3 regions of the Bacillus thuringiensis genome follow, and region 1 is predicted to be linked to each of the others. Evidence: riboswitches for the same ligand, from Rfam matches in the RefSeq annotation. Region 1 holds a riboswitch; each other region holds the start of a gene.

Region 1 (10,975 bases):
TATCCGTTTTCTAAAATTGCTAAAATGCCAAAAGAAACGAAAGTACCGGTTAACAGCATAGTGACAGTTGATATAAACTTGGAAATGCCAAGTGAGTCGTTTGATGGTGTTATTTTAGGTGGTTTATACTTTAAAGAAAAAGAAGATGAGAATGCAAAGAAAAAAGATGAAGGTGTGCAAATTGAAAATAAATATGCATACGCAATTGGTGTTGTTTTAAAAGAGACAGATGCTGAAGTAAAACCAGACATGAAATTAAACGAAGTAAAGCCAACACAAGTTAACGGGCGTAACGTTGTTACTGCAAATTTACAAAACGTAAAGCCAGCAATGTTAAAAAATTTAAGTGTTGATGCAAAGGTATATAAAGAAAAAGGTACAGATGTTTTATTTGAAGCGAAAAAAGAAAATTTAAGAATGGCGCCAAACTCAAACTTTGATTACGCTATTAGCTGGGAAAACAAAGCGTTTGATCCAGGAACGTACCGAGTAGAAGTGAAAGCTACTGATGGCGATCAAAAGTGGGAATGGACGAAGAAATTTACAATTGAAGGAAAGACAGCCGATAAGTTAAATGATACAGCGGTAGAAGCGAAAAAAGACTACACGCTATATTACATTATCAGCGGAGTACTACTGGTAATTATATTATTAGTTCTTGTGTTCTTCTTAGGTAGACGCTCTAAAAAAGAAGACGATAAAGAAAAATAATATATTGATAGTGTAAAAAGAAAATAATGGATGTTTTACTATGAAAAATATATAATGGCTTTGTCTGTTATTTGTTGTAGTTCATTTATATTTCTATTTGTTGACCCGAATCTCGGGTCTTTTTTTATGGAATGAATTGCTATATATCAGTAATGAGAAAAACAGAATATAAAGCACTTGCAGCATGAATATAAAGAGGGGTTGTATACTCTCTCAAAAATAGGTTTCCAGCTGTAATACTATTAGCACCAGTAAATTCGGTGCTAACAGTAGGTTCGTTTTCTGGCACAACGAAAGCATTTACGTTGGTACATGTGCTTTCTCATTTATCTATTTTTCTGTGGTCGATTGTATTGTGTATATAAATTAAAAAATGATAGTGTTAGAGCCACCATTTCTCCTGCGGAAGCAAAATAACATCCACATCAAAATTCTCTTTAAACCAATCATACATCAATGTCTCTTTCACTAAATATTCAGAGGCAGAGTGTGACACCCCAATTAGAGACATATTCGTTTCTTTTACATAATCCATAATGAGAGAATATTTATGTCGGCCGTAATCATTGTCGATATGGCAATGGATTTCTCCTGTAATATATGCTTCAGCACCTTTTTCTTCTGCTTCCTTCATTAAAGATACAACATCGCCACATCCAGCGATAATTGCGATTTTTTTAATGGAATCATGTCGTTTACCTTCGAAGTCTGTGTAAGGAATCTGGAAGAGTTTTTTTAGATGTTTTTGGAGTGCTTCTGTCGATGTTTCATCTATTTCACAAATAAGGCCAACTGGTTCTTGTTCTGGACCTCCATATGCAAAGTTGTCCACTACAGTAGCATTTAATGCTTTTGCAATTGAAATACTCGTTCCATGAGTTTGATGAAAATCCATTGGTACGTGACATGTATATATAGAAAGTTGTTTTTCTTTTATTCCTTGCAAATATTTTTCAGGAATTGGTATGAAACCGCGGCCTGATCTTCCAATTGGATCACCGCACTCCATTACAAGGGGATGGTGCATAAAGAGTAAATCACCGGGTGTGGATTGTGAAATGAATGTTTCAAGAACGTCATCTGTAGGGAATACAGCTAAAAATACTTTGTTTACATTTTCAGATCCGTGCATCATAAGGCCGTTAAATAAATCTACAAAATTTGCTTCGAAAAATTGTTGCCAAGGAAATTTGATAGGATCATATACGGCTGGGATAAATCGACTAAAGGCGCTATCTTTTCCGTATTTTTCAATTTGAAATAAGTGATCGAGTGATTGCTCTATTTTTTTTAAGGCTGGCATGTTTGATAATCCTCCTTAAGATGATTCTTGCTTTATGAGTTGTTTGTATTCTTCGTAGTAAAATAAGAAGCGGATAGGAAACAAATAAAACCTAGAATCCAGTCAATAGAAGGAGAATAGGGAAGTACATGCTGTAATAGCATTCCGCTAGAAATGAAGAAACTACTAAATAGACCTAATAACATAGGATATCGTTGTAGTTTGAACACGGATAGTAAACATCCTTTCTCCTGCATGAACTACTCATAAAAGCTCGATTGCTGAAACTTTATCACATACATTGTATATTAGTCTTAATTTTCTGTATATAATTTTTGAGAAAAATGGTGATACAATATATGAATGATAAGAGAAGAGAGGATGAAGATTAACATATGTACGTTACTGTAACAGAAGCAGCATATAAAAAGATTATGGATACGATTCCGAGTGAAGCGAAATATATAAAGTTATTTTACGATAATGAGGGTTGCGGTTGTGTTATGAGCGGAATCATCGATTTAGTAGCTGTAGCAGAAAAAGATGAGCGCGATGTGGATATTGAATCAAGCACAATGAATTTTATCGCTGATCGTACAAAGCTTGTATTTATGGATGATAAGTTAACGGTTGATTGGCATGAAGGTGGAGGAACTTTTCAGTTGAAGAGCCCAAGCCAGTTTTATAATCCAAATATGAAGTTACACGTTCGAGTATAGTAAAGGAAATGTGAGTCCAAAATGTATTTTGGACTCACATTTTTTTATTTTATAAGTCGCTATTATTGTCGATTTTTGTTGATTAGTCGATATATTTGGGAAATCGCCGATATAATTTCATTTACCAAAAAGTTTCATATAATAAAAAGATTTTTTCACATAATGAAATGTACATATGATTGAATTTTCTGTATAATCTTCTTTGCGGAGGGGATACGCATGAGAAGATGGGGAATTGAGTTATTAATTTTAAGTGTTGTTATTATTTGGGGGATTAACTATACGATTGCGAAGTATGGACTTTTAGAATTTACAGCAATTGAGTTTACTGCACTTCGTATGATGGCGGCGGCACCGCTTCTGTTACTCCTTACCTTTTTTATTGAAAAGTCGGTTTATATGGAGCGAAAGGATATACCTAGATTAATCATCGTTAGCGTTGTAGGTATTGTACTGTATCAAACGTTATTTATGGAAACTGTCAAATATACATCCGCTACAAATGCCTCTTTACTCATTTCTATATCACCTATTTTTACAACTGTATTTGCGATTTTTCTGAAACAAGAAAATTTTTCTTCTCGAAAGTTAATCGGTTCTATGATTGCTTTTGTTGGTGCAGCATTAGTTTTAGTAGCAGGACGTTCACTTACTAGTTCTTTTTATGGCAATGGAATTGGACTTATTACATCAATATGCTGGGGGCTTTATCCTGTTTTAGCAGGACCATTAATTAAAAAATATTCAGCATTACGTGTTACTACATGGTCTGCATTAGTGGGTGCGATTCCGCTATTATTGTTAAGTGGTCCGCATGTGTTTGTCATGCCATTTCAAATTACTCACGGAATGACACTATTTGCTTTACTATATTCTATTTTCTTTGTCACAGTATTCGGCTTAGTGATGTGGTATGTTGGTGTTCAAAAAATTGGGGCGTCACATACGATGGTATATATGTATATAACGCCGCTTGTAGCTGTTTTATTTGCAGCTGTCTGGGCAAATGAATATGTATCGTTTCAACAGATCATCGGTGGAATTATCATTTTTGTCGGTCTATGGTTTGTGAAATCGGAGAAAGTAAAAGTTCATTCTATTGCAGGGGAACCTATATCAAAATAGGAAAACAGATCACCTATGATCTGCTTTCCTATTTTTTTATTTTTGGTAAGAAGATGAGAAATAAGATAGCAGTAATAAGTGGGATTAAGTTTAAAAATGGAATACGGAAGAGTGTAATAAGAATAATACCAGGAAGAAGAACACCGAGGACAGCGTAAAAAATGCTATGATTTTTCGTGTACCAATACAATGAAAGTCCGATAAGTGCAGGGATAATGAGGTGAATGAGAGCCATTAAAAAATAAATCATTAGACGCCCCCTTTATTTGTGTGCTTATTACATCATATCCGTATGTTCATAGATTGATATCATTTTTTTCATAAATGGACGAAAAAAGTTTGGAAAACCGTCACAAAATATGAGAATATGATGTTCGAAATCTTGTATAATATTATTTCCTAAAAACATTTAAACAACATAAACATACGGTTTATGTTGTTTTTGATTTGAGTGAAATGGATGTAAGGAATATGAATTTGAAAGAAATTTTTTGTTGGATAGATAAGAACGAATGAAGAGGGGTACAGCATGATTAGTATGTCACTAAGATCATTTAAAATCCAATCGTATTATATACTAGGTATTTTGTTACTAGGTTGGATGTTAACACCGTTTTCAGCACACTTTTTAGGCGCTGGAATTGGGCTTATTGTAAGTATGTATTGCGTTTGGCTTTTAGGGAGAAGAATTGAGAAGCTTGGAGATAGTATTGTAAAGAAGACGAAAGCACCGACACTCGGTATGTTTAACCGTTTTGCAGCTGCCATTTTGGGTGCTATTATTATGTACGAAATTGAGCACCACATGGTTATGTGGGCATTTGCAGTAGGGATTATGGGTGGTTATTTCTTAATCGTTGTGAATTTAGGATACTATAGCATGAAAGATGAGAAAGAACTAACGAAGAGTTAAAAAAGATAAAAAGATACTTTATAGATGGAATAGAGGATCTGGCGTGGGATAGAAGCGGTCAGTGCCTATTTAAGCCCCATTCGTCGTAAACCCAGAAGATGTAGTGGGTAGGAAAGTAGTTAATATGTTTGAATCCATGATGTGTACGTGTGAAAATTTGAGTATATAAATTAAAAATTGTGCTTGGACAGTCTTTAGGTGGAATAGAGGATTTAGCGAAGAGTAGAAGCTATAAGAGTATATAGAAAGAAGCTTACGTAAAAACGTAAGCTTCTTTTTTATGTAAGTGTGTGTAACCGTTAAGCCGCATTGGGTTTTGTCGGTGAGTACGCGAAACTTTACGGTTACACGACACTTATTCATATGAGTAAAGGGTTATTTCAACAGAAAGTTTTAATTTAAGCGATTGGGCCGCCTAAGTTAATAATATCTTCAGAAACGCTTTCGAACTTTTTGAAGTTCTCTTTGAATTCATTTGCAAGCTCGATTGCTTTTGCTTTGTAAGCAGCTTTATCAGCCCAAGTTTGTTCAGGCATTAACACTTCGTCAGGTACACCTGGTACGTGAAGTGGAACTTCAAGACCGAAGATGTCATGTTTAGCTGTTTCAGTTTTTGCAAGTTCGCCGCTTAATGCTGCTTGAATCATTGCACGAGTATAACCTAAGTTCATACGTTTACCAACGCCATATTCGCCGCCAGTCCAGCCAGTGTTTACTAGGAATACTTTCGCATCGTGTTTCTCGATTTTTTCACCAAGCATTTCAGCGTAGCGAGATGCATCAAGTGGTAAGAATGGTGAACCGAAGCAAGTTGAGAATGTAGCTTGCGGAGATGTAACGCCGCGCTCTGTTCCTGCTAGTTTACTAGTGTAACCACTTAAGAAATGATACATAGCTTGCTCTTTTGATAACTTACTGATTGGAGGCAATACGCCAGATGCATCAGCAGTTAAGAAAATAATTGTATTTGGGTGTCCAGCAACACTTGGCAGTACGATATTGTCGATCGCATGCATAGGGTATGCAGCACGAGTATTTTCTGTTAAAGTAGTATCGTTGTAGTCCGCGATACGCGTTTGTTCATTAATGATAACGTTTTCTAAAACAGATCCAAATTTGATTGCATCGAAAATTTGTGGTTCTTTCTCGTGAGAAAGGTTTACACATTTTGCATAGCAACCGCCTTCAATATTGAATACACCGTTATCAGACCAACCGTGTTCATCATCACCGATTAATTTACGGTTCGGATCAGCAGATAAAGTTGTTTTACCTGTTCCAGATAAACCGAAGAATAGTGCTACGTCACCTTCTTCACCTACGTTTGCAGAGCAATGCATAGAAAGAATATCTTGTTCAGGTAGTAAGAAGTTCATAATAGAGAAGATTGATTTTTTCATTTCTCCAGCGTATTCTGTACCACCAATTAGTACAATACGTTTTTCGAATGAAACCATAATGAATGCTTCAGAGTTTGTACCGTCAACAGCTGGATCAGCTTTGAAGTTCGGTGCAGAAACAATTGTGAACCCTGACTCATGAGTTGTTAATTCTTCTTCAGTTGGACGAATGAATAATTGATGTACAAATAAATTGTGCCATGCATATTCATTAATAACTTGAATTGGTAGGCGGTAATTGCGGTCAGCGCCTGCAAATCCTTTGAAGACGAATAACTCTTCTTTTTCTTTTAAGTATTCTAAAACTTTAGTATATAATTTATTAAAATGTTCTTCAGAAATCGGTTGGTTCACAGCTCCCCAAGCAATTTTGTCAGCAACCGATGCTTCTTTCACAATAAATTTATCTTTAGGAGAACGTCCTGTATATTTTCCTGTTGAAGCAGAAACGGCACCAGTAGAAGTTAATTTCCCTTCATTTCGCATTAATACTTTTTCCACTAATTGCGGAACACTTAGTTGAATCTGTGCATTGCTTCCGTTCAATAATTCGTGTAAACCAATTTGGACATTCACAGTACTCATATTTATATACCATCCTTTTCATTTAATGAAATATTTCTCGTAATCCCCAACAAGAGTATAACACAATTATATAAATAATGTATACTATTTATTTCTTTTTGTTTGTGTGAATGCATTATTTCCCTATTAATATTTCATTTCAGGCGTATTGAGAAAAACTTTCAGGAAAATGTGAATATTAATTGACAAATGAATATCATTTCTTTAGTATAGGTTGGGACGGATACTCTCTTATCCCGAGCTGGCGGAGGGACAGGCCCGATGAAGCCCAGCAACCTCACTTGTATTGATAAATACAGGTGAATAGGTGCTAAAACCTGTGCGAGGCTACAGGTCTCGAACGATAAGAGCGAAGGGCAAAAAGCAGTATGCAAGTAGCAAATTAAACCTTTCCTCTATGTAAAGTAGGAAAGGTTTTTCTGTATGCTTGTGTGGGAGAATAAATGTATGTCGCAGTTTGTGGCAAATTAAGGATGAGTTCCGTACAATATATACAATTACTGTAGGGAGGTTTACCACATGACAAAAAAACGTCATCTGTTCACATCTGAGTCTGTAACTGAAGGACATCCAGATAAAATTTGTGACCAAATTTCTGATTCAATTTTAGATGCGATCTTATCAAAAGACGCAAATGCACGTGTAGCTTGTGAAACAACTGTAACAACTGGTTTAGTATTGGTAGCGGGGGAAATTACGACTTCTACTTACGTAGATATTCCGAAAATCGTTCGTGAAACAATTCAAGGCATTGGTTACACACGCGCAAAATACGGATTCGATGCAGAAACTTGTGCTGTTTTAACATCTATCGATGAGCAGTCTGCTGACATCGCTATGGGTGTTGACCAAGCGCTAGAAGCACGCGAAGGTCAAATGACTGACGCTGAGATTGAGGCAATTGGTGCAGGAGACCAAGGTTTAATGTTTGGTTTTGCATGTAATGAAACACAAGAATTAATGCCACTTCCAATCTCGCTTGCTCACAAATTAGCTCGCCGTTTAACTGAAGTACGTAAAGATGATACATTATCATACTTACGTCCAGATGGAAAAACGCAAGTTACAGTTGAGTATGATGAAAATGGTAAACCAGTACGTGTTGATACTATCGTAATTTCTACACAACATCATCCAGATGTTACATGGGAAGAAATCGATCGCGACTTAAAAGAGCACGTAATTAAAGCTGTAGTACCAGCAGAATTAATGGATGGAGAAACGAAATTCTTCATTAATCCAACTGGCCGCTTCGTAATTGGTGGACCACAAGGTGATGCTGGTTTAACAGGACGTAAAATCATCGTTGATACTTACGGTGGATACGCTCGCCACGGTGGCGGTGCATTCTCTGGTAAAGATGCAACAAAAGTTGACCGTTCTGCAGCATATGCAGCTCGTTATGTTGCGAAAAACATCGTAGCAGCTGGTCTTGCTGACAAAGCAGAAGTACAACTTGCATACGCAATCGGTGTAGCACAACCAGTATCAATTTCAGTTGATACATTCGGCACAGGTAAAGTATCTGAAGACGTACTAGTAGAACTAGTTCGTAACAACTTCGATCTTCGCCCAGCTGGTATTATTAAAATGCTAGACTTACGTCGCCCAATTTACAAACAAACAGCAGCTTACGGCCACTTCGGACGTACTGATGTAGATCTTTCATGGGAACGTACAGACAAAGCTGCAGCTTTAAAAGAGCAAGCTGGTCTATAATATATGAAAAAAAGCTTTGCGCGGTGAGCGCAAAGCTTTTTTTATTTCGTTTTACTTACAATTTGAATGCATGAACTACAATATACTTCTCCATCTAGCTCAATATACTTTTTCATATTAGTCATGCCTTTTCATACGTTTTTATTTCCTTTTTACATGATTTAGAAAGGGTGGGTTTCTTCTGGAACATATGCAATCAACCTTTCAATTGACGTGCTTTTCCTGCGCAAAAGGCACTGCTTAGTAAAAATAGTGTCGCGAATATAATGCTTACTAATGTAGCGTATGGAATTGCGCCTTTTAAGGAAAAGCCGACAGTGATTGAAGCGATGAATAAGAGGATAAATGTTGTTGTTAATTTTTTATATAGTTCCATAATATGTAGACCTCCAATTTATTTTTTAGTACAAGTTTTAAAATTGAATTCTATTATGTAGAAAATATAAGGAGTAGCTAAAGATGTGTAGTCTAGGAGTATAAGAAAGTGCACTTTCCTTTTTGTGGGTTAGTATACTTATATTGTATCATGGCGCATGATTGGCTTCATATATAATTGTGTAAAGATATGTATGATAAAATGAAGAAAAGTCTTTAAGAAAGGAAAGATACAAAATGAGTGTAACTGAACATAAAAAACAAGCTCCAAAAGAAGTGCGTTGCAAGATTGTTACGATTTCCGATACACGTACGGAAGAAACAGATAAGAGCGGACAATTATTACATAAATTATTAAAAGAGGCAGGACATACAGTGACCTCTTATGAAATTGTAAAAGATGATAAAGAAAGTATTCAGCAAGCAGTGTTAGCTGGTTATCATAGGGAAGACGTAGATGTTGTATTAACAAATGGCGGTACTGGTATTACGAAGCGTGATGTAACAATCGAAGCAGTGTCAGCATTATTAGATAAAGAGATTGTCGGGTTTGGTGAGCTGTTCCGCATGATTAGTTATTTAGAAGATATCGGAAGCAGCGCAATGTTAAGTAGAGCAATCGGCGGTACAATTGGACGTAAAGTAGTTTTCTCGATGCCAGGGTCGAGCGGAGCGGTTCGTCTTGCGATGAATAAATTAATTTTACCGGAATTAGGCCATATTACATTTGAGCTGCATCGCCAATGAGTAAGTGGGCTGGAATTGTATTAGCGGGCGGTATGTCGAGTAGATTCGGTGAGCCAAAAGCGTTAGCGAGCTGGCGAGATAGTACTTTTATTGAGCTTATTTTGAAAGTGATGACAAGTGCGCTCCAAGAAGTTGTAGTCATCAGTCACTCTGATATAAAAGAGCGAGTAGAGCAATTCGTACAAGTTCCTGTTATAGAAGATATTCCGCACTATAAAGGAAATGGGCCGCTTGCCGGCATTGTATCAGGAATGGAATACATAGAAGCAGATTGGTACGCTATTATGCCTTGCGATGCGCCAAATGTTTCGCATGAATGGTTTACCATTTTACTAGAGCAAACGAGCAATGAATATGATGCGGTTGTACCTATTATTAATGGAAGAAAACAGCCGCTACTTGCAGCGTATCATAACCGCGTGAAAGAAAAGATTTATGCTTTACTTCAGGAAGAGAAAAGAAGTATGGGGCAGCTTTTATCACAATGTAATGTGAAGTATGTTGCTGGAGAAGATGTACAAGCGAATACAGATTGGTTTATAAATGTAAATACAAAAGAAGAATATGTGCAGGCTCAAAAAGACCTTTCAAATGAATGAAAGGTTTTTTGATATACAGAATTGGGGAACAATTGCTGTATAAAGGTATGTGAGTAAGTTGATTTTAAGGGGAATTCTTAAAATCATTATACAGCAAAAACACTGTATAACCATATATTAATTTTTATGGGTTTTTATTACAAGTCTGTTTAGTTATGTTTATTTTTGCTATAATGAATATGGAAATAAATGATATTTCACCTTATGTATCATTCATTTAACTAAAATTCACAAGTGTGTAATAAACTCCCTTCGTTTTTGAAGGGAGTTTTTCTGTTTAAGCAAGTAACTCTGATGCGGTATGCTGAAGGACTTCTTCATACTGGTTAAGTAAGGCGCGAAAGATCTCATCCCAGCTTTTTGATTTCGCAAAAGATGAAGCTGCTATTCCCATTTGCTCAAGTTTTTCTTCATTTTGCAATAAAGAATAAATGGATGATAGAAATGCATCCTCATTTTTAGGGGGACAAAGAATTCCCGTTTTTCCATCTGTAATAATATTTTTAACCCCGCCACTATTTGCACCAATGACAGGTGTGCCACATGCGAGTGATTCAAGTACAACATTTCCGAATGTTTCAGTAGCTGATGGAAATACCATTATGTTAGAACAAGCATATGCAGCGGCTAAATCTGCACTTTGTAAGTAGCCAGTAAAAGTGACATTTGTTTGCGGAACAGCTTCACGCAAATTTGTTGCTAGAGGTCCGTCTCCTGCGATGAGCCAATGAATGTCGTTTCGAGTATGCGATGTTTTAACGATAAGGTTTTGCAACGTATCAATATCTTTTTCAGGAGCA
Region 2 (10,975 bases), 1.5 Mb from region 1:
TTGGGTTTACTTACTTCAAACAAAATAAAACGACCCCATCAAAACATAATGTGACGAAAGAAAACTGGTTAGATGACCCTTACTTACGCTGGTCGTACACACATATGAAAGAATTCACTTTAGTTAATAACGTAAAAAACAATCCTGATCAAATTGCTCACTTCCCTTCCGCACTACAAAATTTAGACGATTTTGCTGTGGAGCGTAGATTCGGAAATACAACTCCTCTAAAAAAACTTTTAGACGATAACAAAACGGATGCTTTTGTCGTTATACATAATGAACAACTTGTTTATGAACGATATTTCAATAAATATAACGAGAGTGAACCTCATGGTATGGCGTCATTAGCAAAGGTCTTTACCGGGGCAATTATACAATCTCTCGCTGAAGAAAAACGTATTGACTTAGAAAAAACAACTGACACATATATAAAAGAATTAAAAAATACACCGTTCGGTAATGCCACACTTCAGCAATTATTGGACATGCAAGTTTCTGCACAGTACCCTACTCACGGATATGAACATCCAGCATTAGAAAATCAAGATACACAACTATATTTAGCGAGCAATATTTTACCTCGAGGTAAAAACTACGACGGTCCGATGAAAATTTACGATATGTTACAAGAAGCAGAAGAAACTGCACCTCCTGGTTCCGATTTTTCTTACGATAACGGATCAGCGGAAACACTCGCTTGGGTTATTCGAACTATCACTGGTAAATCATTAGCTGAAAATGTTAGCGAACGAATTTGGTCTCAAATTGGTATGGAAGAAAACGCGTATTACGTTACAGATGAAACGAAAATAGAACAAGCAAGCGCTGGCTTAAATGCAACTGCTAGAGATATGGCGAGATTCGGGCAATTACTATTAAACAACGGGGAATATAACGGAAAACAAATTCTCCCTTCTTCTATTACTGAAGATATAAAAAATGTCCAAGAAGGTGAACTTGCAATTGGCCCTGGAGCTTCCATTTCTTATCATAATCAATGGTGGATTCCGCACAATGAACAAGGTGCTTTTGAAGTGTTAGGTAGTTACGGACAAACACTTTACATCGATCCAAAAGCAAATATGGTAATTGTCCACTTCTCTTCTAACGCTACGCCAAGTAATGAAATACATTCAGTTTACTCAAATATGTATATTGATATTGCACATCATTTAGAAAAGCTTCCACAGTAGTGGAAGCTTTTTCTTGTTGGGATATTTCATTTATACTCCTACATATTAGAAGATACTGAAAGAATAACTGCTTAAAACACGCCTATCAAAATTTCTATAAGCAGTTTACATGTTTAATTAAGTGTTTAACTAATACATCCACATCTTTTGGAGAATGCGTTAAAACACTTCCCTTACAAATATTGTCTGTTCATATTCGTCGAAAATTTCTTCTATTGATGAAAATAAAGTTTCTTCCGGGATGATGAACTTTACTTTTTGACCATTTTGTAATATAAATGAAATTTTCCCATTATCATTAAAACCTGTATGAAACGTTCCTCGTTTATTTAATAGTACCTCTTCAATTGTATTTGTTTTAATGGAAAAGTTATTCTTTAATTGCAAAAGTTCATGTACATCTCCAGTATGTATTTTTGTATCTATTTCAGTTTCTAAGTTTAATTGTTTTTTCTCGATTTTTTTGAAGCAAAACAAAAATAGTAACTCAGAAATACCAGGTAACTGTTTTTTATAAGCATGTCGACTATGAAACTGTCCGCCAATCTTTATAAAATATATACAGTCACCTGTAATAAAAACTTTATAATACATATCTGCCGTAAACATTTTAGGCTTTAAAAGATAAAAACTTTTAATCATAACCCCCCCTAAATATTAAATTTATTTGTATAAACATTTTAACTAGATTTGTGCTTAAACATATTTCTCATGTAATACAACACTATTGTATTGAGTATCCTCTCCCTTTGCAACAGTTGTTTTGAAACCAGCTAGTAACCTTTCTCTATACTCTCCCAATAAGTGCTAGCCACATTTACAACCGTTTTTCTTCTAGTATATTAAAAGCAGTATCTGATACGAGGCTCTATATCAATCTATCAATAAATTACCACCCTATAAATATCTGAATTTTCTTTACATTAAAGGTTATCTCTCAAATAACCTCGAATAATTGTAATACATATACATAAGGAGGTTGATCTATTTTGTTTCGTTCTTTTACAAATGGTTGCGTCGCCTTAGTGCAACGCTTCTTGCCAGAACCGTTTATTTTATCATGTTTATTAACTGTTTTCGTTATCTTCTTCGGTATGTTTGCGACTCATCAAACACCTGTAGAAATGATCAATCACTGGGGTAATGGAATTTGGGGGCTTCTCGCCTTTTCTATGCAAATGGCACTTGTACTCGTGACTGGATCTGCTTTAGCAAATGCTCCTCTTATTAAAAAAGGATTAACGAAAGCTGCCAGACTACCAAAAACGACTGGACAAGGCATTATTGCCATTTCCATTGTAAGTTTACTTGGTGCATACATAAACTGGGGCTTTGGAATTGTTGTATCTGTTTTATACGCAAAAGAAGTGGCAAGACAATTAGAAGGATTAGATTATAGACTAGCAATCGCCTCTTCTTATTCTGGATTTCTCATTTGGCATGCGGGGCTTTCTGCTTCTATTCCTCTGACATTAGCAACAGGCGGGGAAACGTTAATTAAAACGACAGCTGGCAGTATTAAAGAAGCGATTCCAATCTCAGAAACGCTATTCTCACCATACGCTCTCGTTCCAGTTATTATTTTTCTCGTTACGATGCCTCTCATTAATAAAGCGATGCATCCAGATGAAAAACATACGATAACTGTAGATCCTAGCGTGTTCCATGAAGAAGCTGCTGCTCAAGAAGTAGAAAAAAATACATTCGCTGAAAAAATGGAAAATAGCATCATTATTACACTTTGCGTTGGATTGTTAGGTCTCATTTATATTTTCAATTACTTTTATACGAAAGGATTTAATCTTACTCTCGATATCGTAATTTTTATGTTATTAATTGCTGGACTTATTTTCCACCGCACTCCGATTCAGTATATTCGCGCTTTTTCAGACTCTACGAAAAGTGCTTCTGGCATTTTACTTCAATTTCCGTTTTACGCAGGAATTATGGGGATGATGATTGGAGCAAATAGTGAAGGACTTTCACTTGGAGGAGCTATTTCTAATTTCTTTATTAGCATTTCAAATGAAACGACTTTTCCTCTCTTTACATTTTTAAGTGCTGGCATCGTTAATATCTTTGTTCCATCAGGAGGCGGTCAATGGGCCGTGCAAGCACCCATTATGATTCCAGCTGGCGCTGAACTTGGTGTACCTGCTGCAAAAACAGCAATGGCAATTGCATGGGGCGATGCTTGGACGAATTTAATTCAACCTTTCTGGGCATTACCAGCATTAGCGATAGCTGGTTTAGGTGCTCGTGACATTATGGGATTTTGCGTTGTTAACTTACTATATGCAGGTTTCATCATTAGTCTATGCTTCTTAGTTATTTAAACGAAAAGCTAGTTTTATACTAGCTTTTTTACATAATAAATCATTTATTTCCCATGCAATTTATAACTGTATCCCACTCTATGTCCTTAAGATGTAATGACTCAAATGCAAAAAAATCTTCGCAAATTTTTCCAATCAGGTGTGGATGTTCCCTCAAAAAATTCCACTGTAATACTTTAGGAAGAAAATGCATTTCATATTCTTTACTTCCCCGTACTACCTCATCAACTTCTCTTTCACAAATTCCCCTTATTAAATAATCATTTCTTAACTCTATTTGAATTTGTTGAAATGTATCGCTGCATTTTTTCAATTGAAGTAAACACGTAATATACTTCCGAAAAAGTTCGTTATCATACTGACAACAGTTTATAATACGATCGACTTCATTCATAATGTACGAGCCTTTTCTTCTATTTGTAATAACCATTTTTCGCGCTTTGATACTTTACTCGTTTTCACAGATTGAAAAACTGACCGTTTTATATCACGAATGCCACAAAAACGTAAAACACCTCTCTTCATCATAATCCAATCTGCTGATCGATATAACAATGCGACGTACCATAGAGGCGAGTCTAACGTATTAATAACCCAAGCTTTCTTACCTTTCAATAACCCTTTCGGAAGAGCACCTTCATATTTATAAGCAAATCCAGCTACGAAAATACGGTCAATAAAACCTTTTAAAATAGCTGGCATCCCCCACCACCATATCGGATATATAAAGAGAAGTGTATCTGCTTCTTCCACTAATTTTCTATACCGCGCTGTCTCTTCTTCATTTACTAAATCACGTCTTTTCTTCTCTTCATTGAATACAAGTACCGGATCAAATTGTTCCTTGTATAAATCAAGCAACGTAACCGAATGATTTGTTTCCTGTAGCCCTTTTTGCACATGCTCTAAAATTGCCCCGTTAAAACTTGAAGGATTAGGATGAGCGTATATAATCAGTACGTTCACTACAAAACAACTCCCTCTATCTTTAAAGTTACCCCTTCTTTAATAACTTCTCTACAATTTGTACGTTTTTCGAACTTTGCAACAGTCGATTTAATACAGTAAGTAACTCTTCTTTTTCTAAATCTTTTAGTTTCTCTTTAACTGCACTCTCACCAGCACCTTGAATATCATAAACAACTGCCGCCATATGTTTACAATAATTTTCATACGGACATTCGCAACTACTTTTTGAAAAATCTTCGAGATCGATAACTACTTCATAATTCCCTGCATTTCCAGTAACGAATGCAAACACTTTGTTATCTTGTATTTCAACATCTTCTATATGTCCATCTTCATAATATTCATATCCCTTATCTACAACGTACTTTGGGATCCATTTCGTTATATCTTTTAATAAGTAAGCGTACATAATTGTACCCCTTCCTTTAATTCCCTTTTGACTTCCAAAACCCTGCATGTTATTCTAAGAACTGTTAAATAGCAAGTCTATTTTACAAAACGACTGACACCTATTCGGCGAAGGTGTCTCTTTTCATTTGCAGCCGATACGAATTGCCTCTTTCAGGCACATTCAATTTTTGACACTACACACTCAACACCATTCCCTGTATCAGGCTGCTTTAGCAGTCTTTTACTCTACATACTCCGTTATTTTTAAAAAAAGAGAGCTTAGCTCCCTTTTCTCGCCTTATAAAATACCCCTTTTTCAGTATAGAGATATTCATCAGCTAATGTAATTTTCCCATCCAGTTTCAGTTCGTCTAATAGCCTTGATAAATAAAATTGATGTAACATTTTTTTCGTGAATTTTCCTTCATGATGCGAAACGATATGTTCTTGAATATCTAACAATGATATCGGCTTATCTTGCTCTATCATATATTCATAAACTGTACTACGCAGTTTTACGTATTTTTCGAGTGTCACAGTAATTCGCAACCCCTTTCTTCTTAATATAAATTTTCGTAATCGGTTTTTTTACAACAAAAAAACCTCTCCGATAAGAAGAAGTTACGTATATATCTTCGTCTTATCTCCCAGAACAAATATGTTCTGCTGGAATTAGCACCTGCATCGCGGTTGCTGGGTTTCATCGGGCCAGTCCCTCCACCTCTCTGGATAAGAAAATATTCACTTAAATCTTACTATACGTAATTTCACTTTAATTGTCAAACAAATATAATAAATATAACAAATTATATTTTCTTTCTTACTGTTCATACTACTCGTATATGAACAGCCAAGGAGGATTATAAAATGCATCAAAATGCTCGCGGATATGTACAAGATTCTTTTCAATCATTACAAGAAGCAAAACACTGTTTAGAAGAAGCACTTGAAACAGTTGAAAAAGATTTTAATCGTGCTCGTATTGAACAATCACTTTATGCTGTTGAACAAGCTATTCAACGTTGCGAGTACACCGTTCACATTTTAGAAAAAGATTAAAAACTTCCCATCTATCGATGGGAAGTTTTTTCAAATGGCATACTTCATAATTATTGCCGTTATGATTAAAAAATATACAGAATTAGCAATTTCTAAAATCCCTACTTTTATAATAGAGATTTTTTTGCCATACAACACAATTGCTCGAATGACACTTGGTATAAAAATAAGAGAACACCACGGATTAATCATAAATACAATTATAGTTAATACGATATGATATCCCCAAGATATAAGACGATACTTCGGATTATTTTTTTCACGAATCATCGTTTTCACATAAAACGTACTACCTAAAAAGTATAAGAATGAAATAAGCGCAATGAATAATGCTATATGATCGATTTGCTTCATTGAAAAATAATAACTAATTAACCCACCGATACAAAATACAATAATTGCACAAATATCATTTAATAGTGCTCTTTCATTTTTTTGACGAGCATAATACATATTTACTATAAATAATGGAATCATTACTATTACGAATAAAAGAATTCGCCACTCATATAATAAAGAAATCATCCCAAATAGGAACGCAATACTAAAATAAACAATTGCGGCGTGTAAAAGCTCTTTTTTTCGTCTTTGCTTTATGTACGTAAGAAATGGATATGTAGCTAAATAGATAAAAAACCATGCTATAAACAATGGAATATGATAAATAGTAGGTTTCCCAAGTATGACACTTAATAGAAAAGGTATAACAAGCATGGCCCATGCACCATGTTGCTTCGGAATAACTAACTTCATTAACTATACACCTCCCTCTTGAAAAGAGTTCTCACGTACTATTATACAAATAATTTTATATAATAGCGGGTGCATATTGAATCTATTTTTTGACAAAAAAATGCTCCTTACAATATGTAAGAAGCATGAAAGAGGCAAACGAATATGTAAGTCGCGACCCTACCTTATATGAGTATGCTTTTCTATGTCACGTTATGCTCATCTAATATACCGTATTTCTTTTTAAATCTTGTAAGAATCGTAATCCAAGACGTACTAAATAGTAGTAAGAAAATAACATTCGAAATCGCATGACTCAAATCAAAATAAAAACTTGCGATATAATACGAAATGACAGTCTCCCACGTTGCTTCTCGTATAAAACCGAGAAGACCCCAGAAATTCATAATCCAGCCAAATAAAAATCCAACGATTACTCCGTAAAGAAGTCTCCCCCATAGTTTTTTCATTAAAAATGTATTACGAAGTAAACCTGCTATAAAACCAATCATGCCCCACGAAAACATTTGCCACGGTGTCCACGGACCTTGTCCTAAAAAAATATTAGATACGATCGCTGCTGTGGCACCAATCATAAAACCAGTTTCACTTCCAAATACAATTGCAGAAACAATAATGACAAAAGAAGTTGGTTGTACACTTGGTAAAATAGAAAATGGCACTCTGCTTACTGCTGCAATTGCCGCTAATACAGCAACGAGAACAATTTCACGTGAAACAAACGCCTTCCTTTCAAAACGGATATAGAAAGGTAACATAATAACCGCTAATATAAACAAACTACTTAACATGTAATAACCGTCCATGACAAGTGTCGTAAGAAGTAATGTGCCTATTATTACTGCAAAAATACATATTATGAATGCAACATATCGTTTGGACACGCTTCGTACACATCCTCCCACGTTAATGCATATGGCAATTCTTTTCGAATGAATCGATTAATAGATGTTGTATAAAAGAAATTGCCGCTAAAAAATTCTTTCGGTGCATCATTCATAATGACTGTTCCGTCAAATAACATCATACATTGATCAACGTATTTCGCTGCAAATTCAATGTCATGCGTTGCCATTATAATTGTTGTTCCTTCTTTTTGTAGCTTCCTAAATAGTTCTCCTACTCTTTCTTTCTTCCACGGATCTAGCCCCTTTGTCGGTTCATCAAGTAATAATAAAGTTGGCTTTGATAATAACGTTGTACATAACGCAAGTAGTTGTTGCTCTCCCCCGCTACAATCATGCGGATGGCGTTCTTTAAGCGAGTACAACCAAAACTTCTTCAACATATCTTCTGCTATTTCTTTTCCTTGTTCTCCGTATAATTCACGTGCACGTTCATACACTTCATCCCACACTGTATCAAATGTAAAATGATAATACGGATGTTGCGATACATACCCGATCCTTTTAAATCGTTCTTTCGAATCAATTTTATGTATCACTTTCCCGTTCCACTTTACTTTCCCTCTTCTCGCTTTTTGTAATCCTGCTAAAATCGTTAACAGTGTAGACTTACCTGTACCGTTCTTCCCAACGAGCGCTACCCATTTTCCTTTTTCAATCGAAACTGATAAATCACGTAAAATAAGCGGACTACTTTTTTCGTACTGGAACGAAATATGCTCTGCGCTTAAAATTACCTCTTGCTTTTCACTTTGTGCTATTGGCTCATTTACATATGATATCGCTGAAAAATTATTCATTTTCATTTGCGCCTCTCGCACCGTAAACGGAATATCTCTCACATTCCACTCTAAAAATAGCCTTGGAATTTGCGGAATAAATGGACGGAATGTTTCTACTCCCCACATATTCGTAATAACAGTTTTAGGACTACCATCATACATAATACAGCCATTATCCATACAAACAACGCGTGTTGCAAGCGGGATAACTTCATCTAAACGATGTTCACTTAAAATAATCGTAATTCCAAGTTCTTCATTAATCCGTTTTAATAATCCTAAAAACTCTTTCGCAGCAATTGGATCTAACTGGGCTGTCGGTTCATCTAATAATAGTAACTTCGGCTGCATAACTAATACCGCAGCTAAATTGACAAGTTGCTTTTGCCCGCCAGATAACGTGTGAACAGATTGATGCAATAAATCTTGAAATCCTAAAAAACTAATAAGCTCCGCTATTCTTTTTTGAATAATATGTGATGGTAATCCGATATTTTCTAAAGAAAATGCTAATTCTTGAATCACTGTATCCATTACGAGTTGATTTTCTGGATTTTGAAATACCATACCAATTTCTTGAGCAGATAACAAATCAGGTACATTTTCTAATAAAGTACCATCATAATATGTATCCCCAGTACGCTTACCAATTGGAAGTAATTCTTTTTTAAAATGTTTTAATAAAGTCGTCTTCCCGGATCCTGATCCGCCGGCAAGTGCAATAAACTCTCCTTTTTGAATAGAAAGAGAAATATGCTGTAACGCTTTTTCGTTTTCATCAGCATATACAAATGATAAATTGTTTATTTCTGCATGCGCCACCATAACCATTCCCTTCCTTCCATTATAATTGGTAAACTAATAAACATCGTAAATACGATAAACATCATCCCATCGTATTGCTGAAATAAAATAGATTCGACTTTCGGATAAATGATTAACTTTCCTCTGCCATACGTACTACATATGATAGCAATTATAAATAGAATACTTAAATAACTGAGCGTATACCAATCTCGTTTTTCCATTCTATAGCGAATATATGTCGTACGTTTCGTTACACCAAATCCACGAGCTTGCATAGAATCTGCCGTTTGCAGTGCATCTTCTAATGAACAAATTAATAATACTTGCAGCAATTGCATACCATTTTTCACGCGTTCCATCATTGAACCTGAATCTACCTGCACACCTTTCGTTTTTTGGACGAGTGTGATTTTCTTTAATCGCCTTATAAACAAAGGAACAAATCTCACTGTAATCATCGTTAACAATGCAACTTTCGGTGAAATTCTTGAAAACAGATATAAAAATTTATGACTGGAAATAATATCATTGTATGACGCAAACGTAAACATAACTGCAACTAGTAATAACCCCATTACTATTCCAAACATAATCGCCTCAAGCTTAATACGGCTATCACCTAACCAAAATAACGTAGTTCGACCTCTATGCGTTAATAACGAATTAAATAAAATTACCATAAAAAAGAAAACAATTGTGCTCGGTAGCATCTTTCTTATCTTTTCGCTATTTCCTTGCATCACATTTAACATAATAATTAATACTATTGCTCCAATTAAAAAAAGAGGATGAAGACACATCATACATAGTATCATCACCCCGATATAATAGAAAAAATTCACAAAAGGATGTAAAGAAGAAAAACTTATTTTCATAGCCCTTTACCGAATGCCTTTCTTATTGTAATACGTATACCCACTCAATTGTATCTCCTGGTTTTACCGTAGCTACACCAGCACTATGGTTTGGAAAAGCACCGTTCACACGATATTTCCATCCACTAGTATCCGCAATATCTTTTTCATATAAATCATTAATACCTTTTACATAAATACTATCTCTAGATCCGCTTGCATCAACATCTAATCCTGTACGTTGTAATACTTTATACACAGTATCGCCATCTTGTACATCCATCTTTTTCGCACCCATTATATATCCGTTATTTCCTTTTACCGAGATTGTTACTTGTTTTGCTTGTGGTTTCGGTACTGGTACTGGATCTGGTTTTGGTGGTTCAGGTTTTGGTACTGCCGGAGTCGGTATCGTTTTCTCCGCTTTATTCGGATCAACTTTTTGCTCCTGCTTCGGTATTTCTTTCGGCTGATTCACAACCTTTGCTTCTTCTTTTACTTCTGGTGCTTTCGGTTGTTGTTTCTCTTCTTGTGCTTGTTGCTGTTCTGGTTGCTTATTTACAGCCGGCTGTTCTTTCGGTTGTTCCTGTTGTTTCTCTTCTTTCTTTACCTCTGGTTGTGCCTGCGGCTTTTCCTCTTTCGGCTTCTCTTCTACTTTTTGTTCTTGTTTCTCTTTCTGTTCTTCTTGCTGCTTTTGCTCTGATTCAGCTTGCTTTTCTTCTTTTTTTTCTTCCGGCTTCGCTTCATCTTTTTGTTCTTCTTGTTTCGCTACCTCTTCTTGCTTCGGTTCTACCTTCTTCTCAGGCTTTACAGCTGCCTCTTCACATCCGGCAAGTAGCCCGAGCGAAAGCAGTAAAGAAATGAACCATTTCACCTTACTCATCCTATCTCTCACCTTTCATACGAAAATTAGGAGCAAATAAT
Region 3 (10,975 bases), 1.2 Mb from region 1:
TGACGTTCTACTTTTCGCTTCGATATTTTTAATAACTCGCCATTCAAAAATTCTTTTAAGGAGCTATCTTCATATTCTTCAGCGTCTAAAGTTTGAAAATGTTTGTAGCGTTTATCAACTGCTTCACCTTTTCCTTCTACTTGTACAACATAAAAGGAAAGATAATTTATTTCAAAATCCATATTTATCACCTTGTTTCATTTCATTAACTCTTATCAGTATAGAGATGGAAAAAACTTTCGTCAATTTATATAAGGAAGGGGGAGCCCCTTCCTTATATAAATTTTATTTTTCCGATTAAAATCCGTCTTCTAATGCTGCGAATGGAATGTTTAGTCTGTTTTCTACCGTGCGTAAACGTTGGTTTAAGCGGTTTAGTCTACGTGTATGGCGCTCAACTGTATTTTCTAGTTGACGTACTCTTTGTTCAAGCTCATTTACGCGTCTTTCTAATTGACGATTTCCAGTGCCAGGAAAAGAGATTGGAAGTTGGAATTGTCTATTTTGGTCATATGGATTCGTTTGCTCTGCTTGATCTATATAAGATTGATATTGTGCTTGTAAGTCATACTGTGGTTGTTGGTATGCATATTGATTATATGGATCATATGGATTGTAGGGATACATAATAACATCCTCCATTTCTTTAAAATAGGTTGAATTCACCATAATGTATGTGCAAAAGCGGAGCGGTGGCACGGCAAATACCTATTTATGTTGATGAGATTTCTCTTTATCCCGCATTAACGGGCAGTAAGACCCCCACTGATTAAAGTTTCACTTTATAAAAAATAGCTTGAAGGTTTTTGATTTGAATTTCTTTTGCTTAATGGTATATACTGGATAAAGGGGAGAGTTTACATAAAAGTTACAATTCTATCAAACTCAAACTTTTATGTAAATATGTATAGACATTTATAAAAGAAAAGAGTAATTTATATAGAGTGAAAAATAACTTGTAACATTTTATAAACATATTGTAAAATGATTGTAACAAAACATACATAAAAATGAAATAAATACATAATAGTGATGTTGGGGAAAGGGAGAGAGTATATTGTTCCGTAAAGTAAAGGGTATATTAGTTGGGGTGTTATGTGTAGCTGTAGTGAGTGGCTGTGGTGCAAAAGTAAGTGATGTTGCATTGGTAAGTGATATTGGTGGGCACACTGTAGAGGCTAAAGCAGAAGTGCAGGATACTATTAGTTTAGTTGATGGCCGAACTGGTACTGAAGTGAAAAAATTAGATTTATCTGGTTTAGGCTATTTCGAAGATGAAGCGAAATTTAAAAAGTCTGTAACAAAGGTTGTTGGTGAGGTTGGAAAAAGCGTCGACAAAAAAATGGTTCCTTCACGTATAGCACCTGATGGAAGTTGGCAAGAAGGAAAACCTTCTTATGAATTAATGGAAAAAGAATTAGTAGATAAATTGTTAAATGTTGGTATGTGGGATGCTACGTATCAGTTGCCGATCGTGGAGAAAAAACCAGTCGCAACATTAAGTGATGCGCAAGGAAATGGTACGGTAATTGGTAGATATGAAACGAACTTAGGTGGTTCAACAGGTGGCCGTATTGAGAATATTCGTTTGTCAGCAGCGAGCATAAATGGAGTTGTGTTAGCAAAAGGAGACCGTTTCTCTTTTAATTCATTAATCGGTGATACAACACCAGATAAAGGATATCAATTAGGGAAAGAAATAGTTGATGGTAAATTAGTAGATGGATATGGCGGTGGTGTTTGTCAAACATCTTCAACTTTATACAATGCAGCAGATCAAGCTGGCCTGAAAATGGTGGAGAGAACTACACATTCTAAAACGGTAGGTTATGTTCCACAAGGAAGAGATGCTACAATTGCATATCCATATTTAGATTTAGTATTTGAAAATACGAATGATGCACCTGTGAAGCTTTATATGGGCATTCAGGGTGGAAAGCTAGTTGCTGAAGTACATAAAATGAGATAAGTATAATACCTTTATAAAAAAGCCATTATTTCTAAGTTTGATAGAATTAATGGCTTTTTTGTGCAATCAATATTACACCTCAAGATATAATGAACAGGAGGAAATTTAATAGGAGTAAGACAGTCTAAAAAAAGCATTAAATTTAATTCATAGTTTTCTTATTGACATTATTAGTAATGGGGTGTATTCTTCATAATAACAACTAAATAAATGGAAAAATTTATTGGTTTTCTTATCAAGAGAGATGGAGGGACTGGCCCGATGAAATCTCAGCAACAGGCTGTATCAAAGTACTGTGCTAACTCCAGCGAACGCAATAGGCGTTTGAAAGATGAGAAGAAATGGATTCACATTTAACTCTTCTTATATGCGTAAGAAGAGTTTTTTGTTTAGAGAGGGGGGATAGAGTGAAGTTTGATGTAACGTATTTTTTAGAAAGTTTTCCGCAATTATTTAAATATGTATACATAACTTTAGGGATTACTGTAGTTTCAATGATTATTTCCTTCGTTATAGGGATCGGCTTGGCGATCATAACGAAAAATAAAACGAAATATTTATATTCAATTGCAAGAGTGTATATCTCTTTCTTTAGAGGAACCCCGTTATTAGTTCAATTGTTTGTTTTATATTTCGGATTACCACAAATCTTTCCGACATTTACAGTGCTTACAGCTATGCAAGCAACTTTAATTGGCCTAAGTTTAAATAATGCTGCTTATTTATCAGAGATTATTCGAGGTTCATTAAATGCTGTGGAATCAGGGCAAATGGATGCCTGTTTATCAGTTGGAATGACAAAGGCGCAAGCGATGCGACAAATTATTTTTCCGCAAGCTATTCGTGTCGCAGTACCGTCACTTGGAAATAATTTTGTTGGATTGTTAAAAGAATCTTCGTTATCTTTTGCACTTGGGGTGGCTGAAATTTTAGCACAAGCGAAAATGCTAGCGGCACAATCATATCGTTATATGGAAAGTTATTTAGCGGTAGCGATAGTATATTGGATTATTACAATCGTAATTAGCTGGGGACAGAAAAAGTTAGAAAAGAAACTGGATGCACCATATTTGTAACAGAAATGAGGTGATATATATGATTGAGATAAGAGATTTGTATAAGTCTTACAAACATAATGAAGTACTAAAAGGAATTTCACTTACTGTAAATAAGGGAGAAGTAGTAGTCATTATTGGACCTTCTGGTTCGGGTAAATCGACATTATTAAGGTGTTTAAACTTATTAGAACAACCGAATGATGGCAGTATTAGAATTGAAGATTTAGAGATTTATGCGAAGAGACTTTATAAAAAAGAAATAATACAATTGCGTCAAAAAACGGCAATGGTTTTTCAAAATTATAATTTATTTAAAAATAAAACAGCATTGCAAAATATTACAACGGCATTAACGGTTGTACAGAAAAAAAGTGAAGAAGAGGCAAAGGGAATATCGAGAAAAATATTAAAACAAGTAGGCTTAGCTGATAAAGAAGATTTTTATCCAACAATGTTATCAGGAGGGCAACAGCAAAGGATAGGTATTGCTAGGGCAATGGCTTTAAATCCCGCAGTATTATTGTTTGATGAACCGACTTCCGCACTTGATCCAGAATTGGTGAATGAGGTATTGCAAGTTATTAAAGACTTGGCAAGACAGCACATAACGATGGTTGTTGTTACACATGAAATGAATTTTGCAAAAGAGGTGGCGGATCGCGTTATATTTATGGCTGATGGCATTATTGTAGAGCAGGGAACACCAGAAGAAATTTTCCGAAACCCACAAAATGAACGTACGAAAAAGTTTTTACGACAATTGAATGCTTCAGAAGAAGGCAATCATTTCGTTATTTAGGAGGAAGAATTGTGAGGAAATCATCATTATTACTAACATTAGTATTAACAGTATCAGTTGGAGTTTTATCAGCTTGTGGTTCAAATACAGCAAGCGAAACAACAAATGAAAAAGTAGTAAAAGTTGGGACATCTGCAGGTCGTAGTCCATTTATTTTTAAAGAGGGTGAGAAAGTAAAAGGTTTTGATGCTGAAATTATTGAAGCGGCTGCTAAAAAGGCTGGGTATAAAGTAGAATGGAATGTTTCTGATTTTGAGGGATTATTTGGCTTATTAGATTCAGGACGAATTGATACAATTGCAAATGAACTATCAGTTTCTCCGGAAAGAAAAAAGAAATATGATTTTTCAATTCCGTACGTGTATTCTGGTTCTGTATTCGCGGTGAAGAAAGATAATCATACCATTAAATCGCTAGAAGATTTAAAAGGTAAGACTGTAGGTGTCGGGCTTGGTACAGCTGGAGAGCAAGAATTAAAAGCATTAAATAAAAATAATGCTTTTACAATTAAAACGTTCTCAGAGGATCCGACAGCGGAATTGAATGAAGTAGGACTTGGACGCGTCGATGCCTATTATAATGATAAAGTTCAAGTAGAAACAACTATAACAAAGGCGAAATTGGACAACGTCAAAATAGGATTTGGTCCACTTGAATGGGGAGAGATTGCATTTCCATTTGCAAAAAAGAGTGAAAAGTTAGAAGATATAAATAAAGCGTTGAAAGAATTAGAAAAAGATGGCACATTAAGTGATATATCGAAAAAATGGCTAAAAGTTGATGCTACGAAAAAACAAAATTAAGGTGTATTCGTTGAATGGAGTTATCGCCTATCAACTGATATAAAAAATTAAAGGAAACTAGAGAGGAAGTTATTCATGGTACAAATTCATACGAAAACACGTATTGGTCATGTTGAATTTAAAGTGAAAGATTTAGAACGTCAAATTGCTTTTTATGAAAATGTTGTAGGCTTAGAGGTAATTAAGCAAGAGGGAAATAAAGCATATTTATCTGGAAAAGGTGGAAAGAACGCGTTACTTGTTCTTGAAAAGTTAGAGGACGGGGTACTGCAAGAACCGCGTACGACTGGTATATATCATGTAGCCTTTTTAGTTCCGACTCGTGAAGCTTTTGCTTCTGCGCTATTTGGGGTTCTTCGTAATAAGAATGTAATTGACAGCCCGGCTGAGCAAGAAGGGCGTTATACATATTCAAATGAAATTTTACCAATTTCAAGGTTTAATAGTGCAAGTGATCATACATATAGCGAAGCTTTTTATTTGCAAGATTTAGAGGGGAATGGTATTGAAATTTATGCAGACCGTCCGCGCGATCGATGGGGAGAAGGGCCAGGAGGAAGTACACCACTTGATTTAAAAGAATTGGCAACATTCGTTGATTATGAGTTTGATGGTTTGCCTGCTAATACTGTCGTTGGGCACGTACATTTAAGAATAGCTGATGTAGAGAAATCACATGAATTTTATGTGAAAACAGTAGGTTTTGAAGTACAACAGCGTGAAGAGGATTGCTTATTTATTTCAGCAGGGGGATATCATCACCATATTGGTGCAAATACGTGGAACGGAGTAAACAATCCACACCCGCCAGTACATGCAACTGGACTAAAGGTATATGCGATTGTACTACCGCATAAAGAAGCGTTAGATGAAGTGAAAGAAAGATTAATAGAAAAACAACATGAAATAAATGAAACTACAAATGGGTTTGCGGTAGTAGATCCAAGTGGTATTACAGTGCAGTTTGAAATAGAAGCAGTGTAAAATAAGCGAGAAAGTGTATAATCACTTTCTCGCTTATTTTTGATACGTAATCCAAGTAGCACAAGGGTTAAAAGGGAAGGATTTTAATAGTTCCATTGCATATATACTAGTTGAATCGAATTCACCTTGAATGAAAGAATAGCCGTGTTTGTTTGCATACATAATTTGTTCGAAAACGAGAATTTTTAGTAATGGTAAATTGTCTGTAGTGTGAGTTCCGCACCATCCTAGTTCTAACGTATCATCCTTTTCCAATGTATGGAGGAAAGAGTACCCAATAATTTCGTTCTCTTCACTTATAATTAGAAAGCTCCCATCTAGTAACACGTCATCAGCTAAGATCTTTTCTTTCCAAGTTTCGAGAGGATATAGAGCAACGGGATTTGCTAAGTGGGTTTGCTCGTAAATGCCTTTTACTAAGTAGGCTAGTTTTTCTAGTAAGTTATTATTAGATAAGATGTTTGATAAAGTTTGTAAATGATAATTTGAATTAGGAACTATATCGATAGGAACTATTTTTTGTAAGTCTAATATTGGCATATATGTTCTTCGGATTTCAATAAACTTATTTTGTTCATAATAAGTTTTTAAATGAGCTGACGTTTCCCATATAGAAGTTTGGAATGGTAAATTAAATTGTTCTCGTTTTTGAATCTCAGTAAATAAGAATTGTTCAATACGTAGCTCTGAATAGAAAGGGTTCGTGTATATTCGAAAGTATGTGCAGTATGGATGGAAGCTACTGTTCCAGGTGAGAAAGATGCCTACTACATCTTTTTTATAGCAGGCAACATACGCACATTTTGTTTTACTATCTCGTAATAAGTTAAATAGATAAGAGTCTTCATTATATAAATCAATAAGTTGTTTTACTTTTAGCTCGTTACTTCTACTATATTTCTCTATAATAAGATTATTTTCATTAGATGGCTTCTTCATAGCTCAATCCAAAATCTTCTTACTACATTTCCATCTTCCTCAGTGAAATCATCATCACGAAGTCCACCGTTATGTAAAATTGTTTTTTCAGAAGCGGTATTCACTGCGTCGCAAACGACAAGTACTTTCGTGATGTTTAATTCCTTCGTTTTTTCTAATGATAATGCTAGTAATTTCGTAGCATAACCTTTTCTTCTTTCAGAAGGGCGAATGCCATAACCAATATGACCGCCAGCGTTAAATAGATGTTCAGTTAAACGATGACGTATATTAACAGCTCCGACAATTCTATTATTATCTGTAACGAGCCAATATGTAGAATCTGGTACCCAAGTTTCAGGGATATTTATTCCGTTATGCGCATCGAGAAGTTCTTGAACCATAGCTGGGAAGTTGGCAGGATTTTTTGTGATAACCCACGGGATCATTGTTTCACCGCTATCTTTCCATTCGTTATAGAAATCTAAGTATTCTTCTTGTAAATCAGTAGTAGGTGTAAGTAACGAGACGTTCATTGTTAGTAAGCTCCTTTAGTTATGTAGTTTTTATAAAAAATTATGACACAAAATGAAAGCGTTTTCTAAACTTTCTCAACCTAATTTCATGTAATTCACCTTTGTTTTTTTAGAAAATTAGTGGAGGTTTAAAATTAGAAGTTATTTATTTTATGTTAATATTTAAAATATTAACATAAAACGGTCGGAGTATTAAGTTTGTTTTAGTGGTATTCTTTCGTATCGATAAATGGATGTTTGTGATAATTTTTGTTTTATCTATCTATAATGAATGAAAGGGGGAAGTGCCCGTGAGTGTAGATTTTGATTTTATTATACGAATCGGTGTTGCTGGCTTGTTAGGAGCAATGATTGGTATTGAAAGAGAAATTCGATCGAAAGAAGCTGGATTAAAGACTCATTTCCTCGTAGCGGTAGGAAGTGCGTTAATAATGGTTGTTTCGAAATATGCCTTTTCAGATATTGTGTTTGAAGAGCATATGTCTCTAGACCCAAGTCGTATTGCAGCACAAGTCGTTAGTGGAGTTGGCTTTTTAGGTGCAGGCACAATTATTATTCAAAAGCAGGCGGTGAAAGGATTAACGACAGCGGCTGGTTTATGGGCCACAGCAGGAATTGGATTAGCAATTGGGGCTGGCATGTATGTAGTAGGGATTGGAGCGACGATTCTCGTTTTAATTGGTTTAGAAATTGTAAGTCGTATTTTTAAAGTGCAATTTTTATTTCCACAAAATATAACAGTGCAAATGTTTGTAAATAAACATGAAGCAGTACAACAAATATTAGAAACATTACAAGTGAAAGGTATTCCAATACTTTCATATGAAGTAGAAGCTTCACAGCAAGGTACAGAAACTGTTTATAAGGTAGGGATGCAACTGAAAAATATATCGTCAGAAGAAAAGAATGAGTTTATTCAGTATATGCAAACATTACCGGAAGTTACGTTTATAAAGTTAAAATCATAGTGTTGAAAACGAGGATAGATGTAGCAGGAATTTTGCTATTATCTATCTTTTTTTGATATAAAATGCACGGAAAGTCAAGCGTTAATTTTACATGGAATGGATACATGTGTGAACGTTACCTTATTTTTTCTCAATACAGGACAAAAAGTAAAAATAGTAAAATAATGGAGCGGGACACTAAAAATGTAAGGTAGGGGAGAGTATGAAAGGCTATTCAAAAAAAATGTTAGTAGGGGTAAGTTTTGCTAGTTTAATGTTAGGGAGTTTTCAAGGGGTAAGTTTGGCAGAAGATACTAAGGGAGAGCAAGTTTCTTATCGAAATGTGCTCAAAATGGAGCCAGTCGGTGTACAACTACCAGTACAAGAATTAGCTCATTCATCGAAAGTGCTCGAAAGCAAGTCTTTTGAGAAAAGGCTACAATTTGCCGATTTATCACAAAGACCGCCTGAGGTAAAAAAGGAAAGTAAGCAATTAGCTGTAGCGAAAACTTATACAATTGCTGAGTTAAATCAATTAAGCAATCAGCAGTTAGTAGATTTACTTGTAACAATTGATTGGGAGCAGATTACGGGGCTATTTCAGTTTAATACAGACAGTCTAGCATTCTATCAAAATGATAGTAGAATGCAGGCGATTATTGATAAATTGAAGCAGCAAGGACAAGCCTATACGAAGGATGATTCAAAAGGGATTGAGACATTAGTAGAGGTATTACGTTCAGGATTTTATTTAGGATTTTATAATTCGGAACTTAGTAAATTAAATGAACGAAGTTATCATGATAAATGCTTACCTGCATTAAAAGCGATGGCTAACAATTCAAATTTCAAGCTGGGTACATTAGAGCAAAATAGAGTGGTATCATCATACGGAAAGTTAATAGGAAACGCTTCGAGTGATGTGGAAACGATAACATCAGCTGCAAAAATTTTTAAACAATATAATGATAATTTTTCTACATTAGTAGATAATCTTTCAGCTGGAAATGCTATTTACGATATTATGCAAGGTGTTGACTACGACATTCAATCGTATTTGTACGATACGAGGAAAGCACCGAAAGATACAGTATGGTATCAGAAAATAGATAGTTATATTAATGAATTAAGTCGTTTTGCATTAATGGGAACGATTACAGCAAAAAACGGTTGGCTTATTAATAATGGCATTTATTATACAGGTAGACTCGGTACGTTCCATAGTACAGGAACGAAAGGGTTACAAGTTGTAACAGATGCGATGAAAATTTATCCGTATTTAGGGGAGCAATATTTCGTAGCTGCTGAGCAAATCGCAACGAATTATGGCGGAAAAGATGCAAATGGTAAAGTGGTGAATTTAGATCAAATAAGAGAAGATGGAAAGAAAAAATATTTGCCAAAAACGTATACGTTTGATGATGGGGCAATTGTTTTAAAAGCTGGAGATAAAGTGACAGAAGAAAAAGTAAAACGTTTATATTGGGCGGCAAAAGAAGTGAAGGCACAATTCCATCGTACGGTTGAAAGTGATCAACCTTTAGAAAAAGGAAATCCTGATGATGTATTAACGATGGTTATTTATAATAGCCCAGCAGAATATCAATTTAATCGTCAATTGTACGGATATGAAACGAATAACGGTGGTCTTTATATAGAAGGAACAGGTACGTTCTTTACTTATGAGCGTACGCCAGAAGAAAGTATTTATAGTTTAGAAGAATTATTCCGACACGAGTTCACACATTATTTACAAGGTAGATATGAAGTACCAGGGTTATGGGGACAAGGAAAAATATATGAAAATGAAAGATTATCTTGGTTTGAAGAAGGGAATGCTGAATTTTTTGCAGGGGCAACGAGAACGGATAATGTTGTACCGAGAAAGAGTATTATAGGAGGATTATCTTCAAATCCAGCAGAGCGTTATACGGCAGAGCGAACGTTAAATGCAAAGTATGGAACGTGGGATTTCTATAATTATTCCTTTGCTTTACAATCTTATATGTACAATAAGAGATATGATATGTTTGATAAAATACATGATCTTATTAGGAAAAATGATGTAACAGCATATGATGCATATCGCTCTACATTAAGTAAAGATGCGAATTTAAATAAAGAATATCAAGACTATATGCAAATGCTAGTTGATAATCGTGAGAAATATAACGTGCCATTAGTATCAGACGATTATTTAGCAAATCATGCACCGAAACCAGTTTCAGATATTGCGGCAGAAATAACGGCGGAAGCAAAATTGAAAAATGTATCAGTGAAGAAAAATAAATCACAGTTCTTTAATACATTCACACTACAAGGAACATATACAGGAACTGCAGCAAAAGGAGAATATGAAGACTGGAAAACAATTACACAAAACGTTAATGATACGTTAAAACGTTTAAGTGCAAAAGAATGGACAGGTTATAAAACAGTAACAGCATACTTCGTAAATTATCGCGTGAATGCATCAGGACAATTTGAATATGATGTTGTGTTCCACGGTATTAATACAGAAGAAGGTGCAGAGAATAAAGCGCCAGTTGCGGTTATAAACGGTCCGTATAGTGGAAATGTAAATGAAGCAATTTCATTTAAAAGCGACGGATCAAAAGATGAAGACGGGAAAATTATTTCATATAAATGGGAGTTTGGAGACGGTACTGTAAGTAATGAGCAAAATCCAACTCACGTATATATAAAAGAAGGAACGTATACGGCGAAATTAACGGTAACAGACGATAAAGGAGCAACTAATACTGCTACAGCGACTGTAACTGTTCAAAAGAAAGAAGATAACAGTGTAGAAAAAGAACCGAATAACTCATTCCAAACAGCAAACAAACTGCAGTTAAATCAAGTCTTACGTGCTAGTTTAGGAAATGGCGATACAAGTGATTTCTTTGAAATTAATGTGGAGACTGCTAAAAACCTTCAAATTAACGTAACGAATGAAAA

What was found. A riboswitch is a leader RNA that binds a small molecule or an ion and turns the genes downstream of it on or off. The one in region 1 is predicted to bind S-adenosylmethionine.
Positions count from the first base shown of each region.
Region 2: another riboswitch for S-adenosylmethionine. It lies ahead of AC241_RS16080 (hypothetical protein); the one in region 1 lies ahead of metK (methionine adenosyltransferase).
Region 3: another riboswitch for S-adenosylmethionine. It lies ahead of AC241_RS17350 (amino acid ABC transporter permease); the one in region 1 lies ahead of metK (methionine adenosyltransferase).

Region 1 is NZ_CP012099.1:4,568,168-4,579,142, reverse strand. It holds gene AC241_RS23650 (WxLIP family cell surface protein) at 1-711, shown strand, start outside; gene AC241_RS34900 (hypothetical protein) at 851-1,000, opposite strand; gene AC241_RS23645 (Nif3-like dinuclear metal center hexameric protein) at 1,094-2,014, opposite strand; gene AC241_RS23635 (iron-sulfur cluster biosynthesis family protein) at 2,389-2,712, shown strand; gene AC241_RS23630 (DMT family transporter) at 2,932-3,837, shown strand; gene AC241_RS23625 (hypothetical protein) at 3,866-4,087, opposite strand; gene AC241_RS23620 (ATP synthase subunit I) at 4,367-4,750, shown strand; gene pckA (phosphoenolpyruvate carboxykinase (ATP)) at 5,149-6,735, opposite strand; SAM riboswitch class I at 6,964-7,085, shown strand; gene metK (methionine adenosyltransferase) at 7,255-8,454, shown strand; gene AC241_RS23600 (hypothetical protein) at 8,651-8,830, opposite strand; gene AC241_RS23595 (MogA/MoaB family molybdenum cofactor biosynthesis protein) at 9,067-9,576, shown strand; gene AC241_RS23590 (molybdenum cofactor guanylyltransferase) at 9,573-10,175, shown strand; gene AC241_RS23585 (glycosyltransferase family 4 protein) at 10,453-10,975, opposite strand, start outside.
Region 2 is NZ_CP012099.1:3,115,379-3,126,353, forward strand. It holds gene AC241_RS16050 (serine hydrolase domain-containing protein) at 1-1,196, shown strand, start outside; gene AC241_RS16055 (hypothetical protein) at 1,356-1,838, opposite strand; gene AC241_RS16060 (short-chain fatty acid transporter) at 2,186-3,532, shown strand; gene AC241_RS16065 (hypothetical protein) at 3,573-3,926, opposite strand; gene AC241_RS16070 (NAD(P)H-dependent oxidoreductase) at 3,923-4,498, opposite strand; gene AC241_RS16075 (SWIM zinc finger family protein) at 4,527-4,910, opposite strand; gene AC241_RS16080 (hypothetical protein) at 5,171-5,428, opposite strand; SAM riboswitch class I at 5,529-5,627, opposite strand; gene AC241_RS16085 (hypothetical protein) at 5,759-5,950, shown strand; gene AC241_RS16090 (YwiC-like family protein) at 5,981-6,703, opposite strand; gene AC241_RS16095 (ECF transporter S component) at 6,886-7,587, opposite strand; gene AC241_RS16100 (ABC transporter ATP-binding protein) at 7,560-9,221, opposite strand; gene AC241_RS16105 (energy-coupling factor transporter transmembrane component T) at 9,194-10,072, opposite strand; gene AC241_RS16110 (DUF4430 domain-containing protein) at 10,095-10,934, opposite strand.
Region 3 is NZ_CP012099.1:3,371,435-3,382,409, reverse strand. It holds gene AC241_RS17365 (DUF3900 domain-containing protein) at 1-182, opposite strand, end outside; gene AC241_RS17360 (hypothetical protein) at 298-627, opposite strand; gene AC241_RS17355 (VanW family protein) at 1,058-1,969, shown strand; SAM riboswitch class I at 2,199-2,307, shown strand; gene AC241_RS17350 (amino acid ABC transporter permease) at 2,377-3,045, shown strand; gene AC241_RS17345 (amino acid ABC transporter ATP-binding protein) at 3,065-3,826, shown strand; gene AC241_RS17340 (amino acid ABC transporter substrate-binding protein) at 3,838-4,629, shown strand; gene AC241_RS17335 (VOC family protein) at 4,705-5,613, shown strand; gene AC241_RS17330 (hypothetical protein) at 5,647-6,552, opposite strand; gene AC241_RS17325 (GNAT family N-acetyltransferase) at 6,549-7,067, opposite strand; gene AC241_RS17320 (MgtC/SapB family protein) at 7,358-8,035, shown strand; gene colA (collagenase ColA) at 8,238-10,975, shown strand, end outside.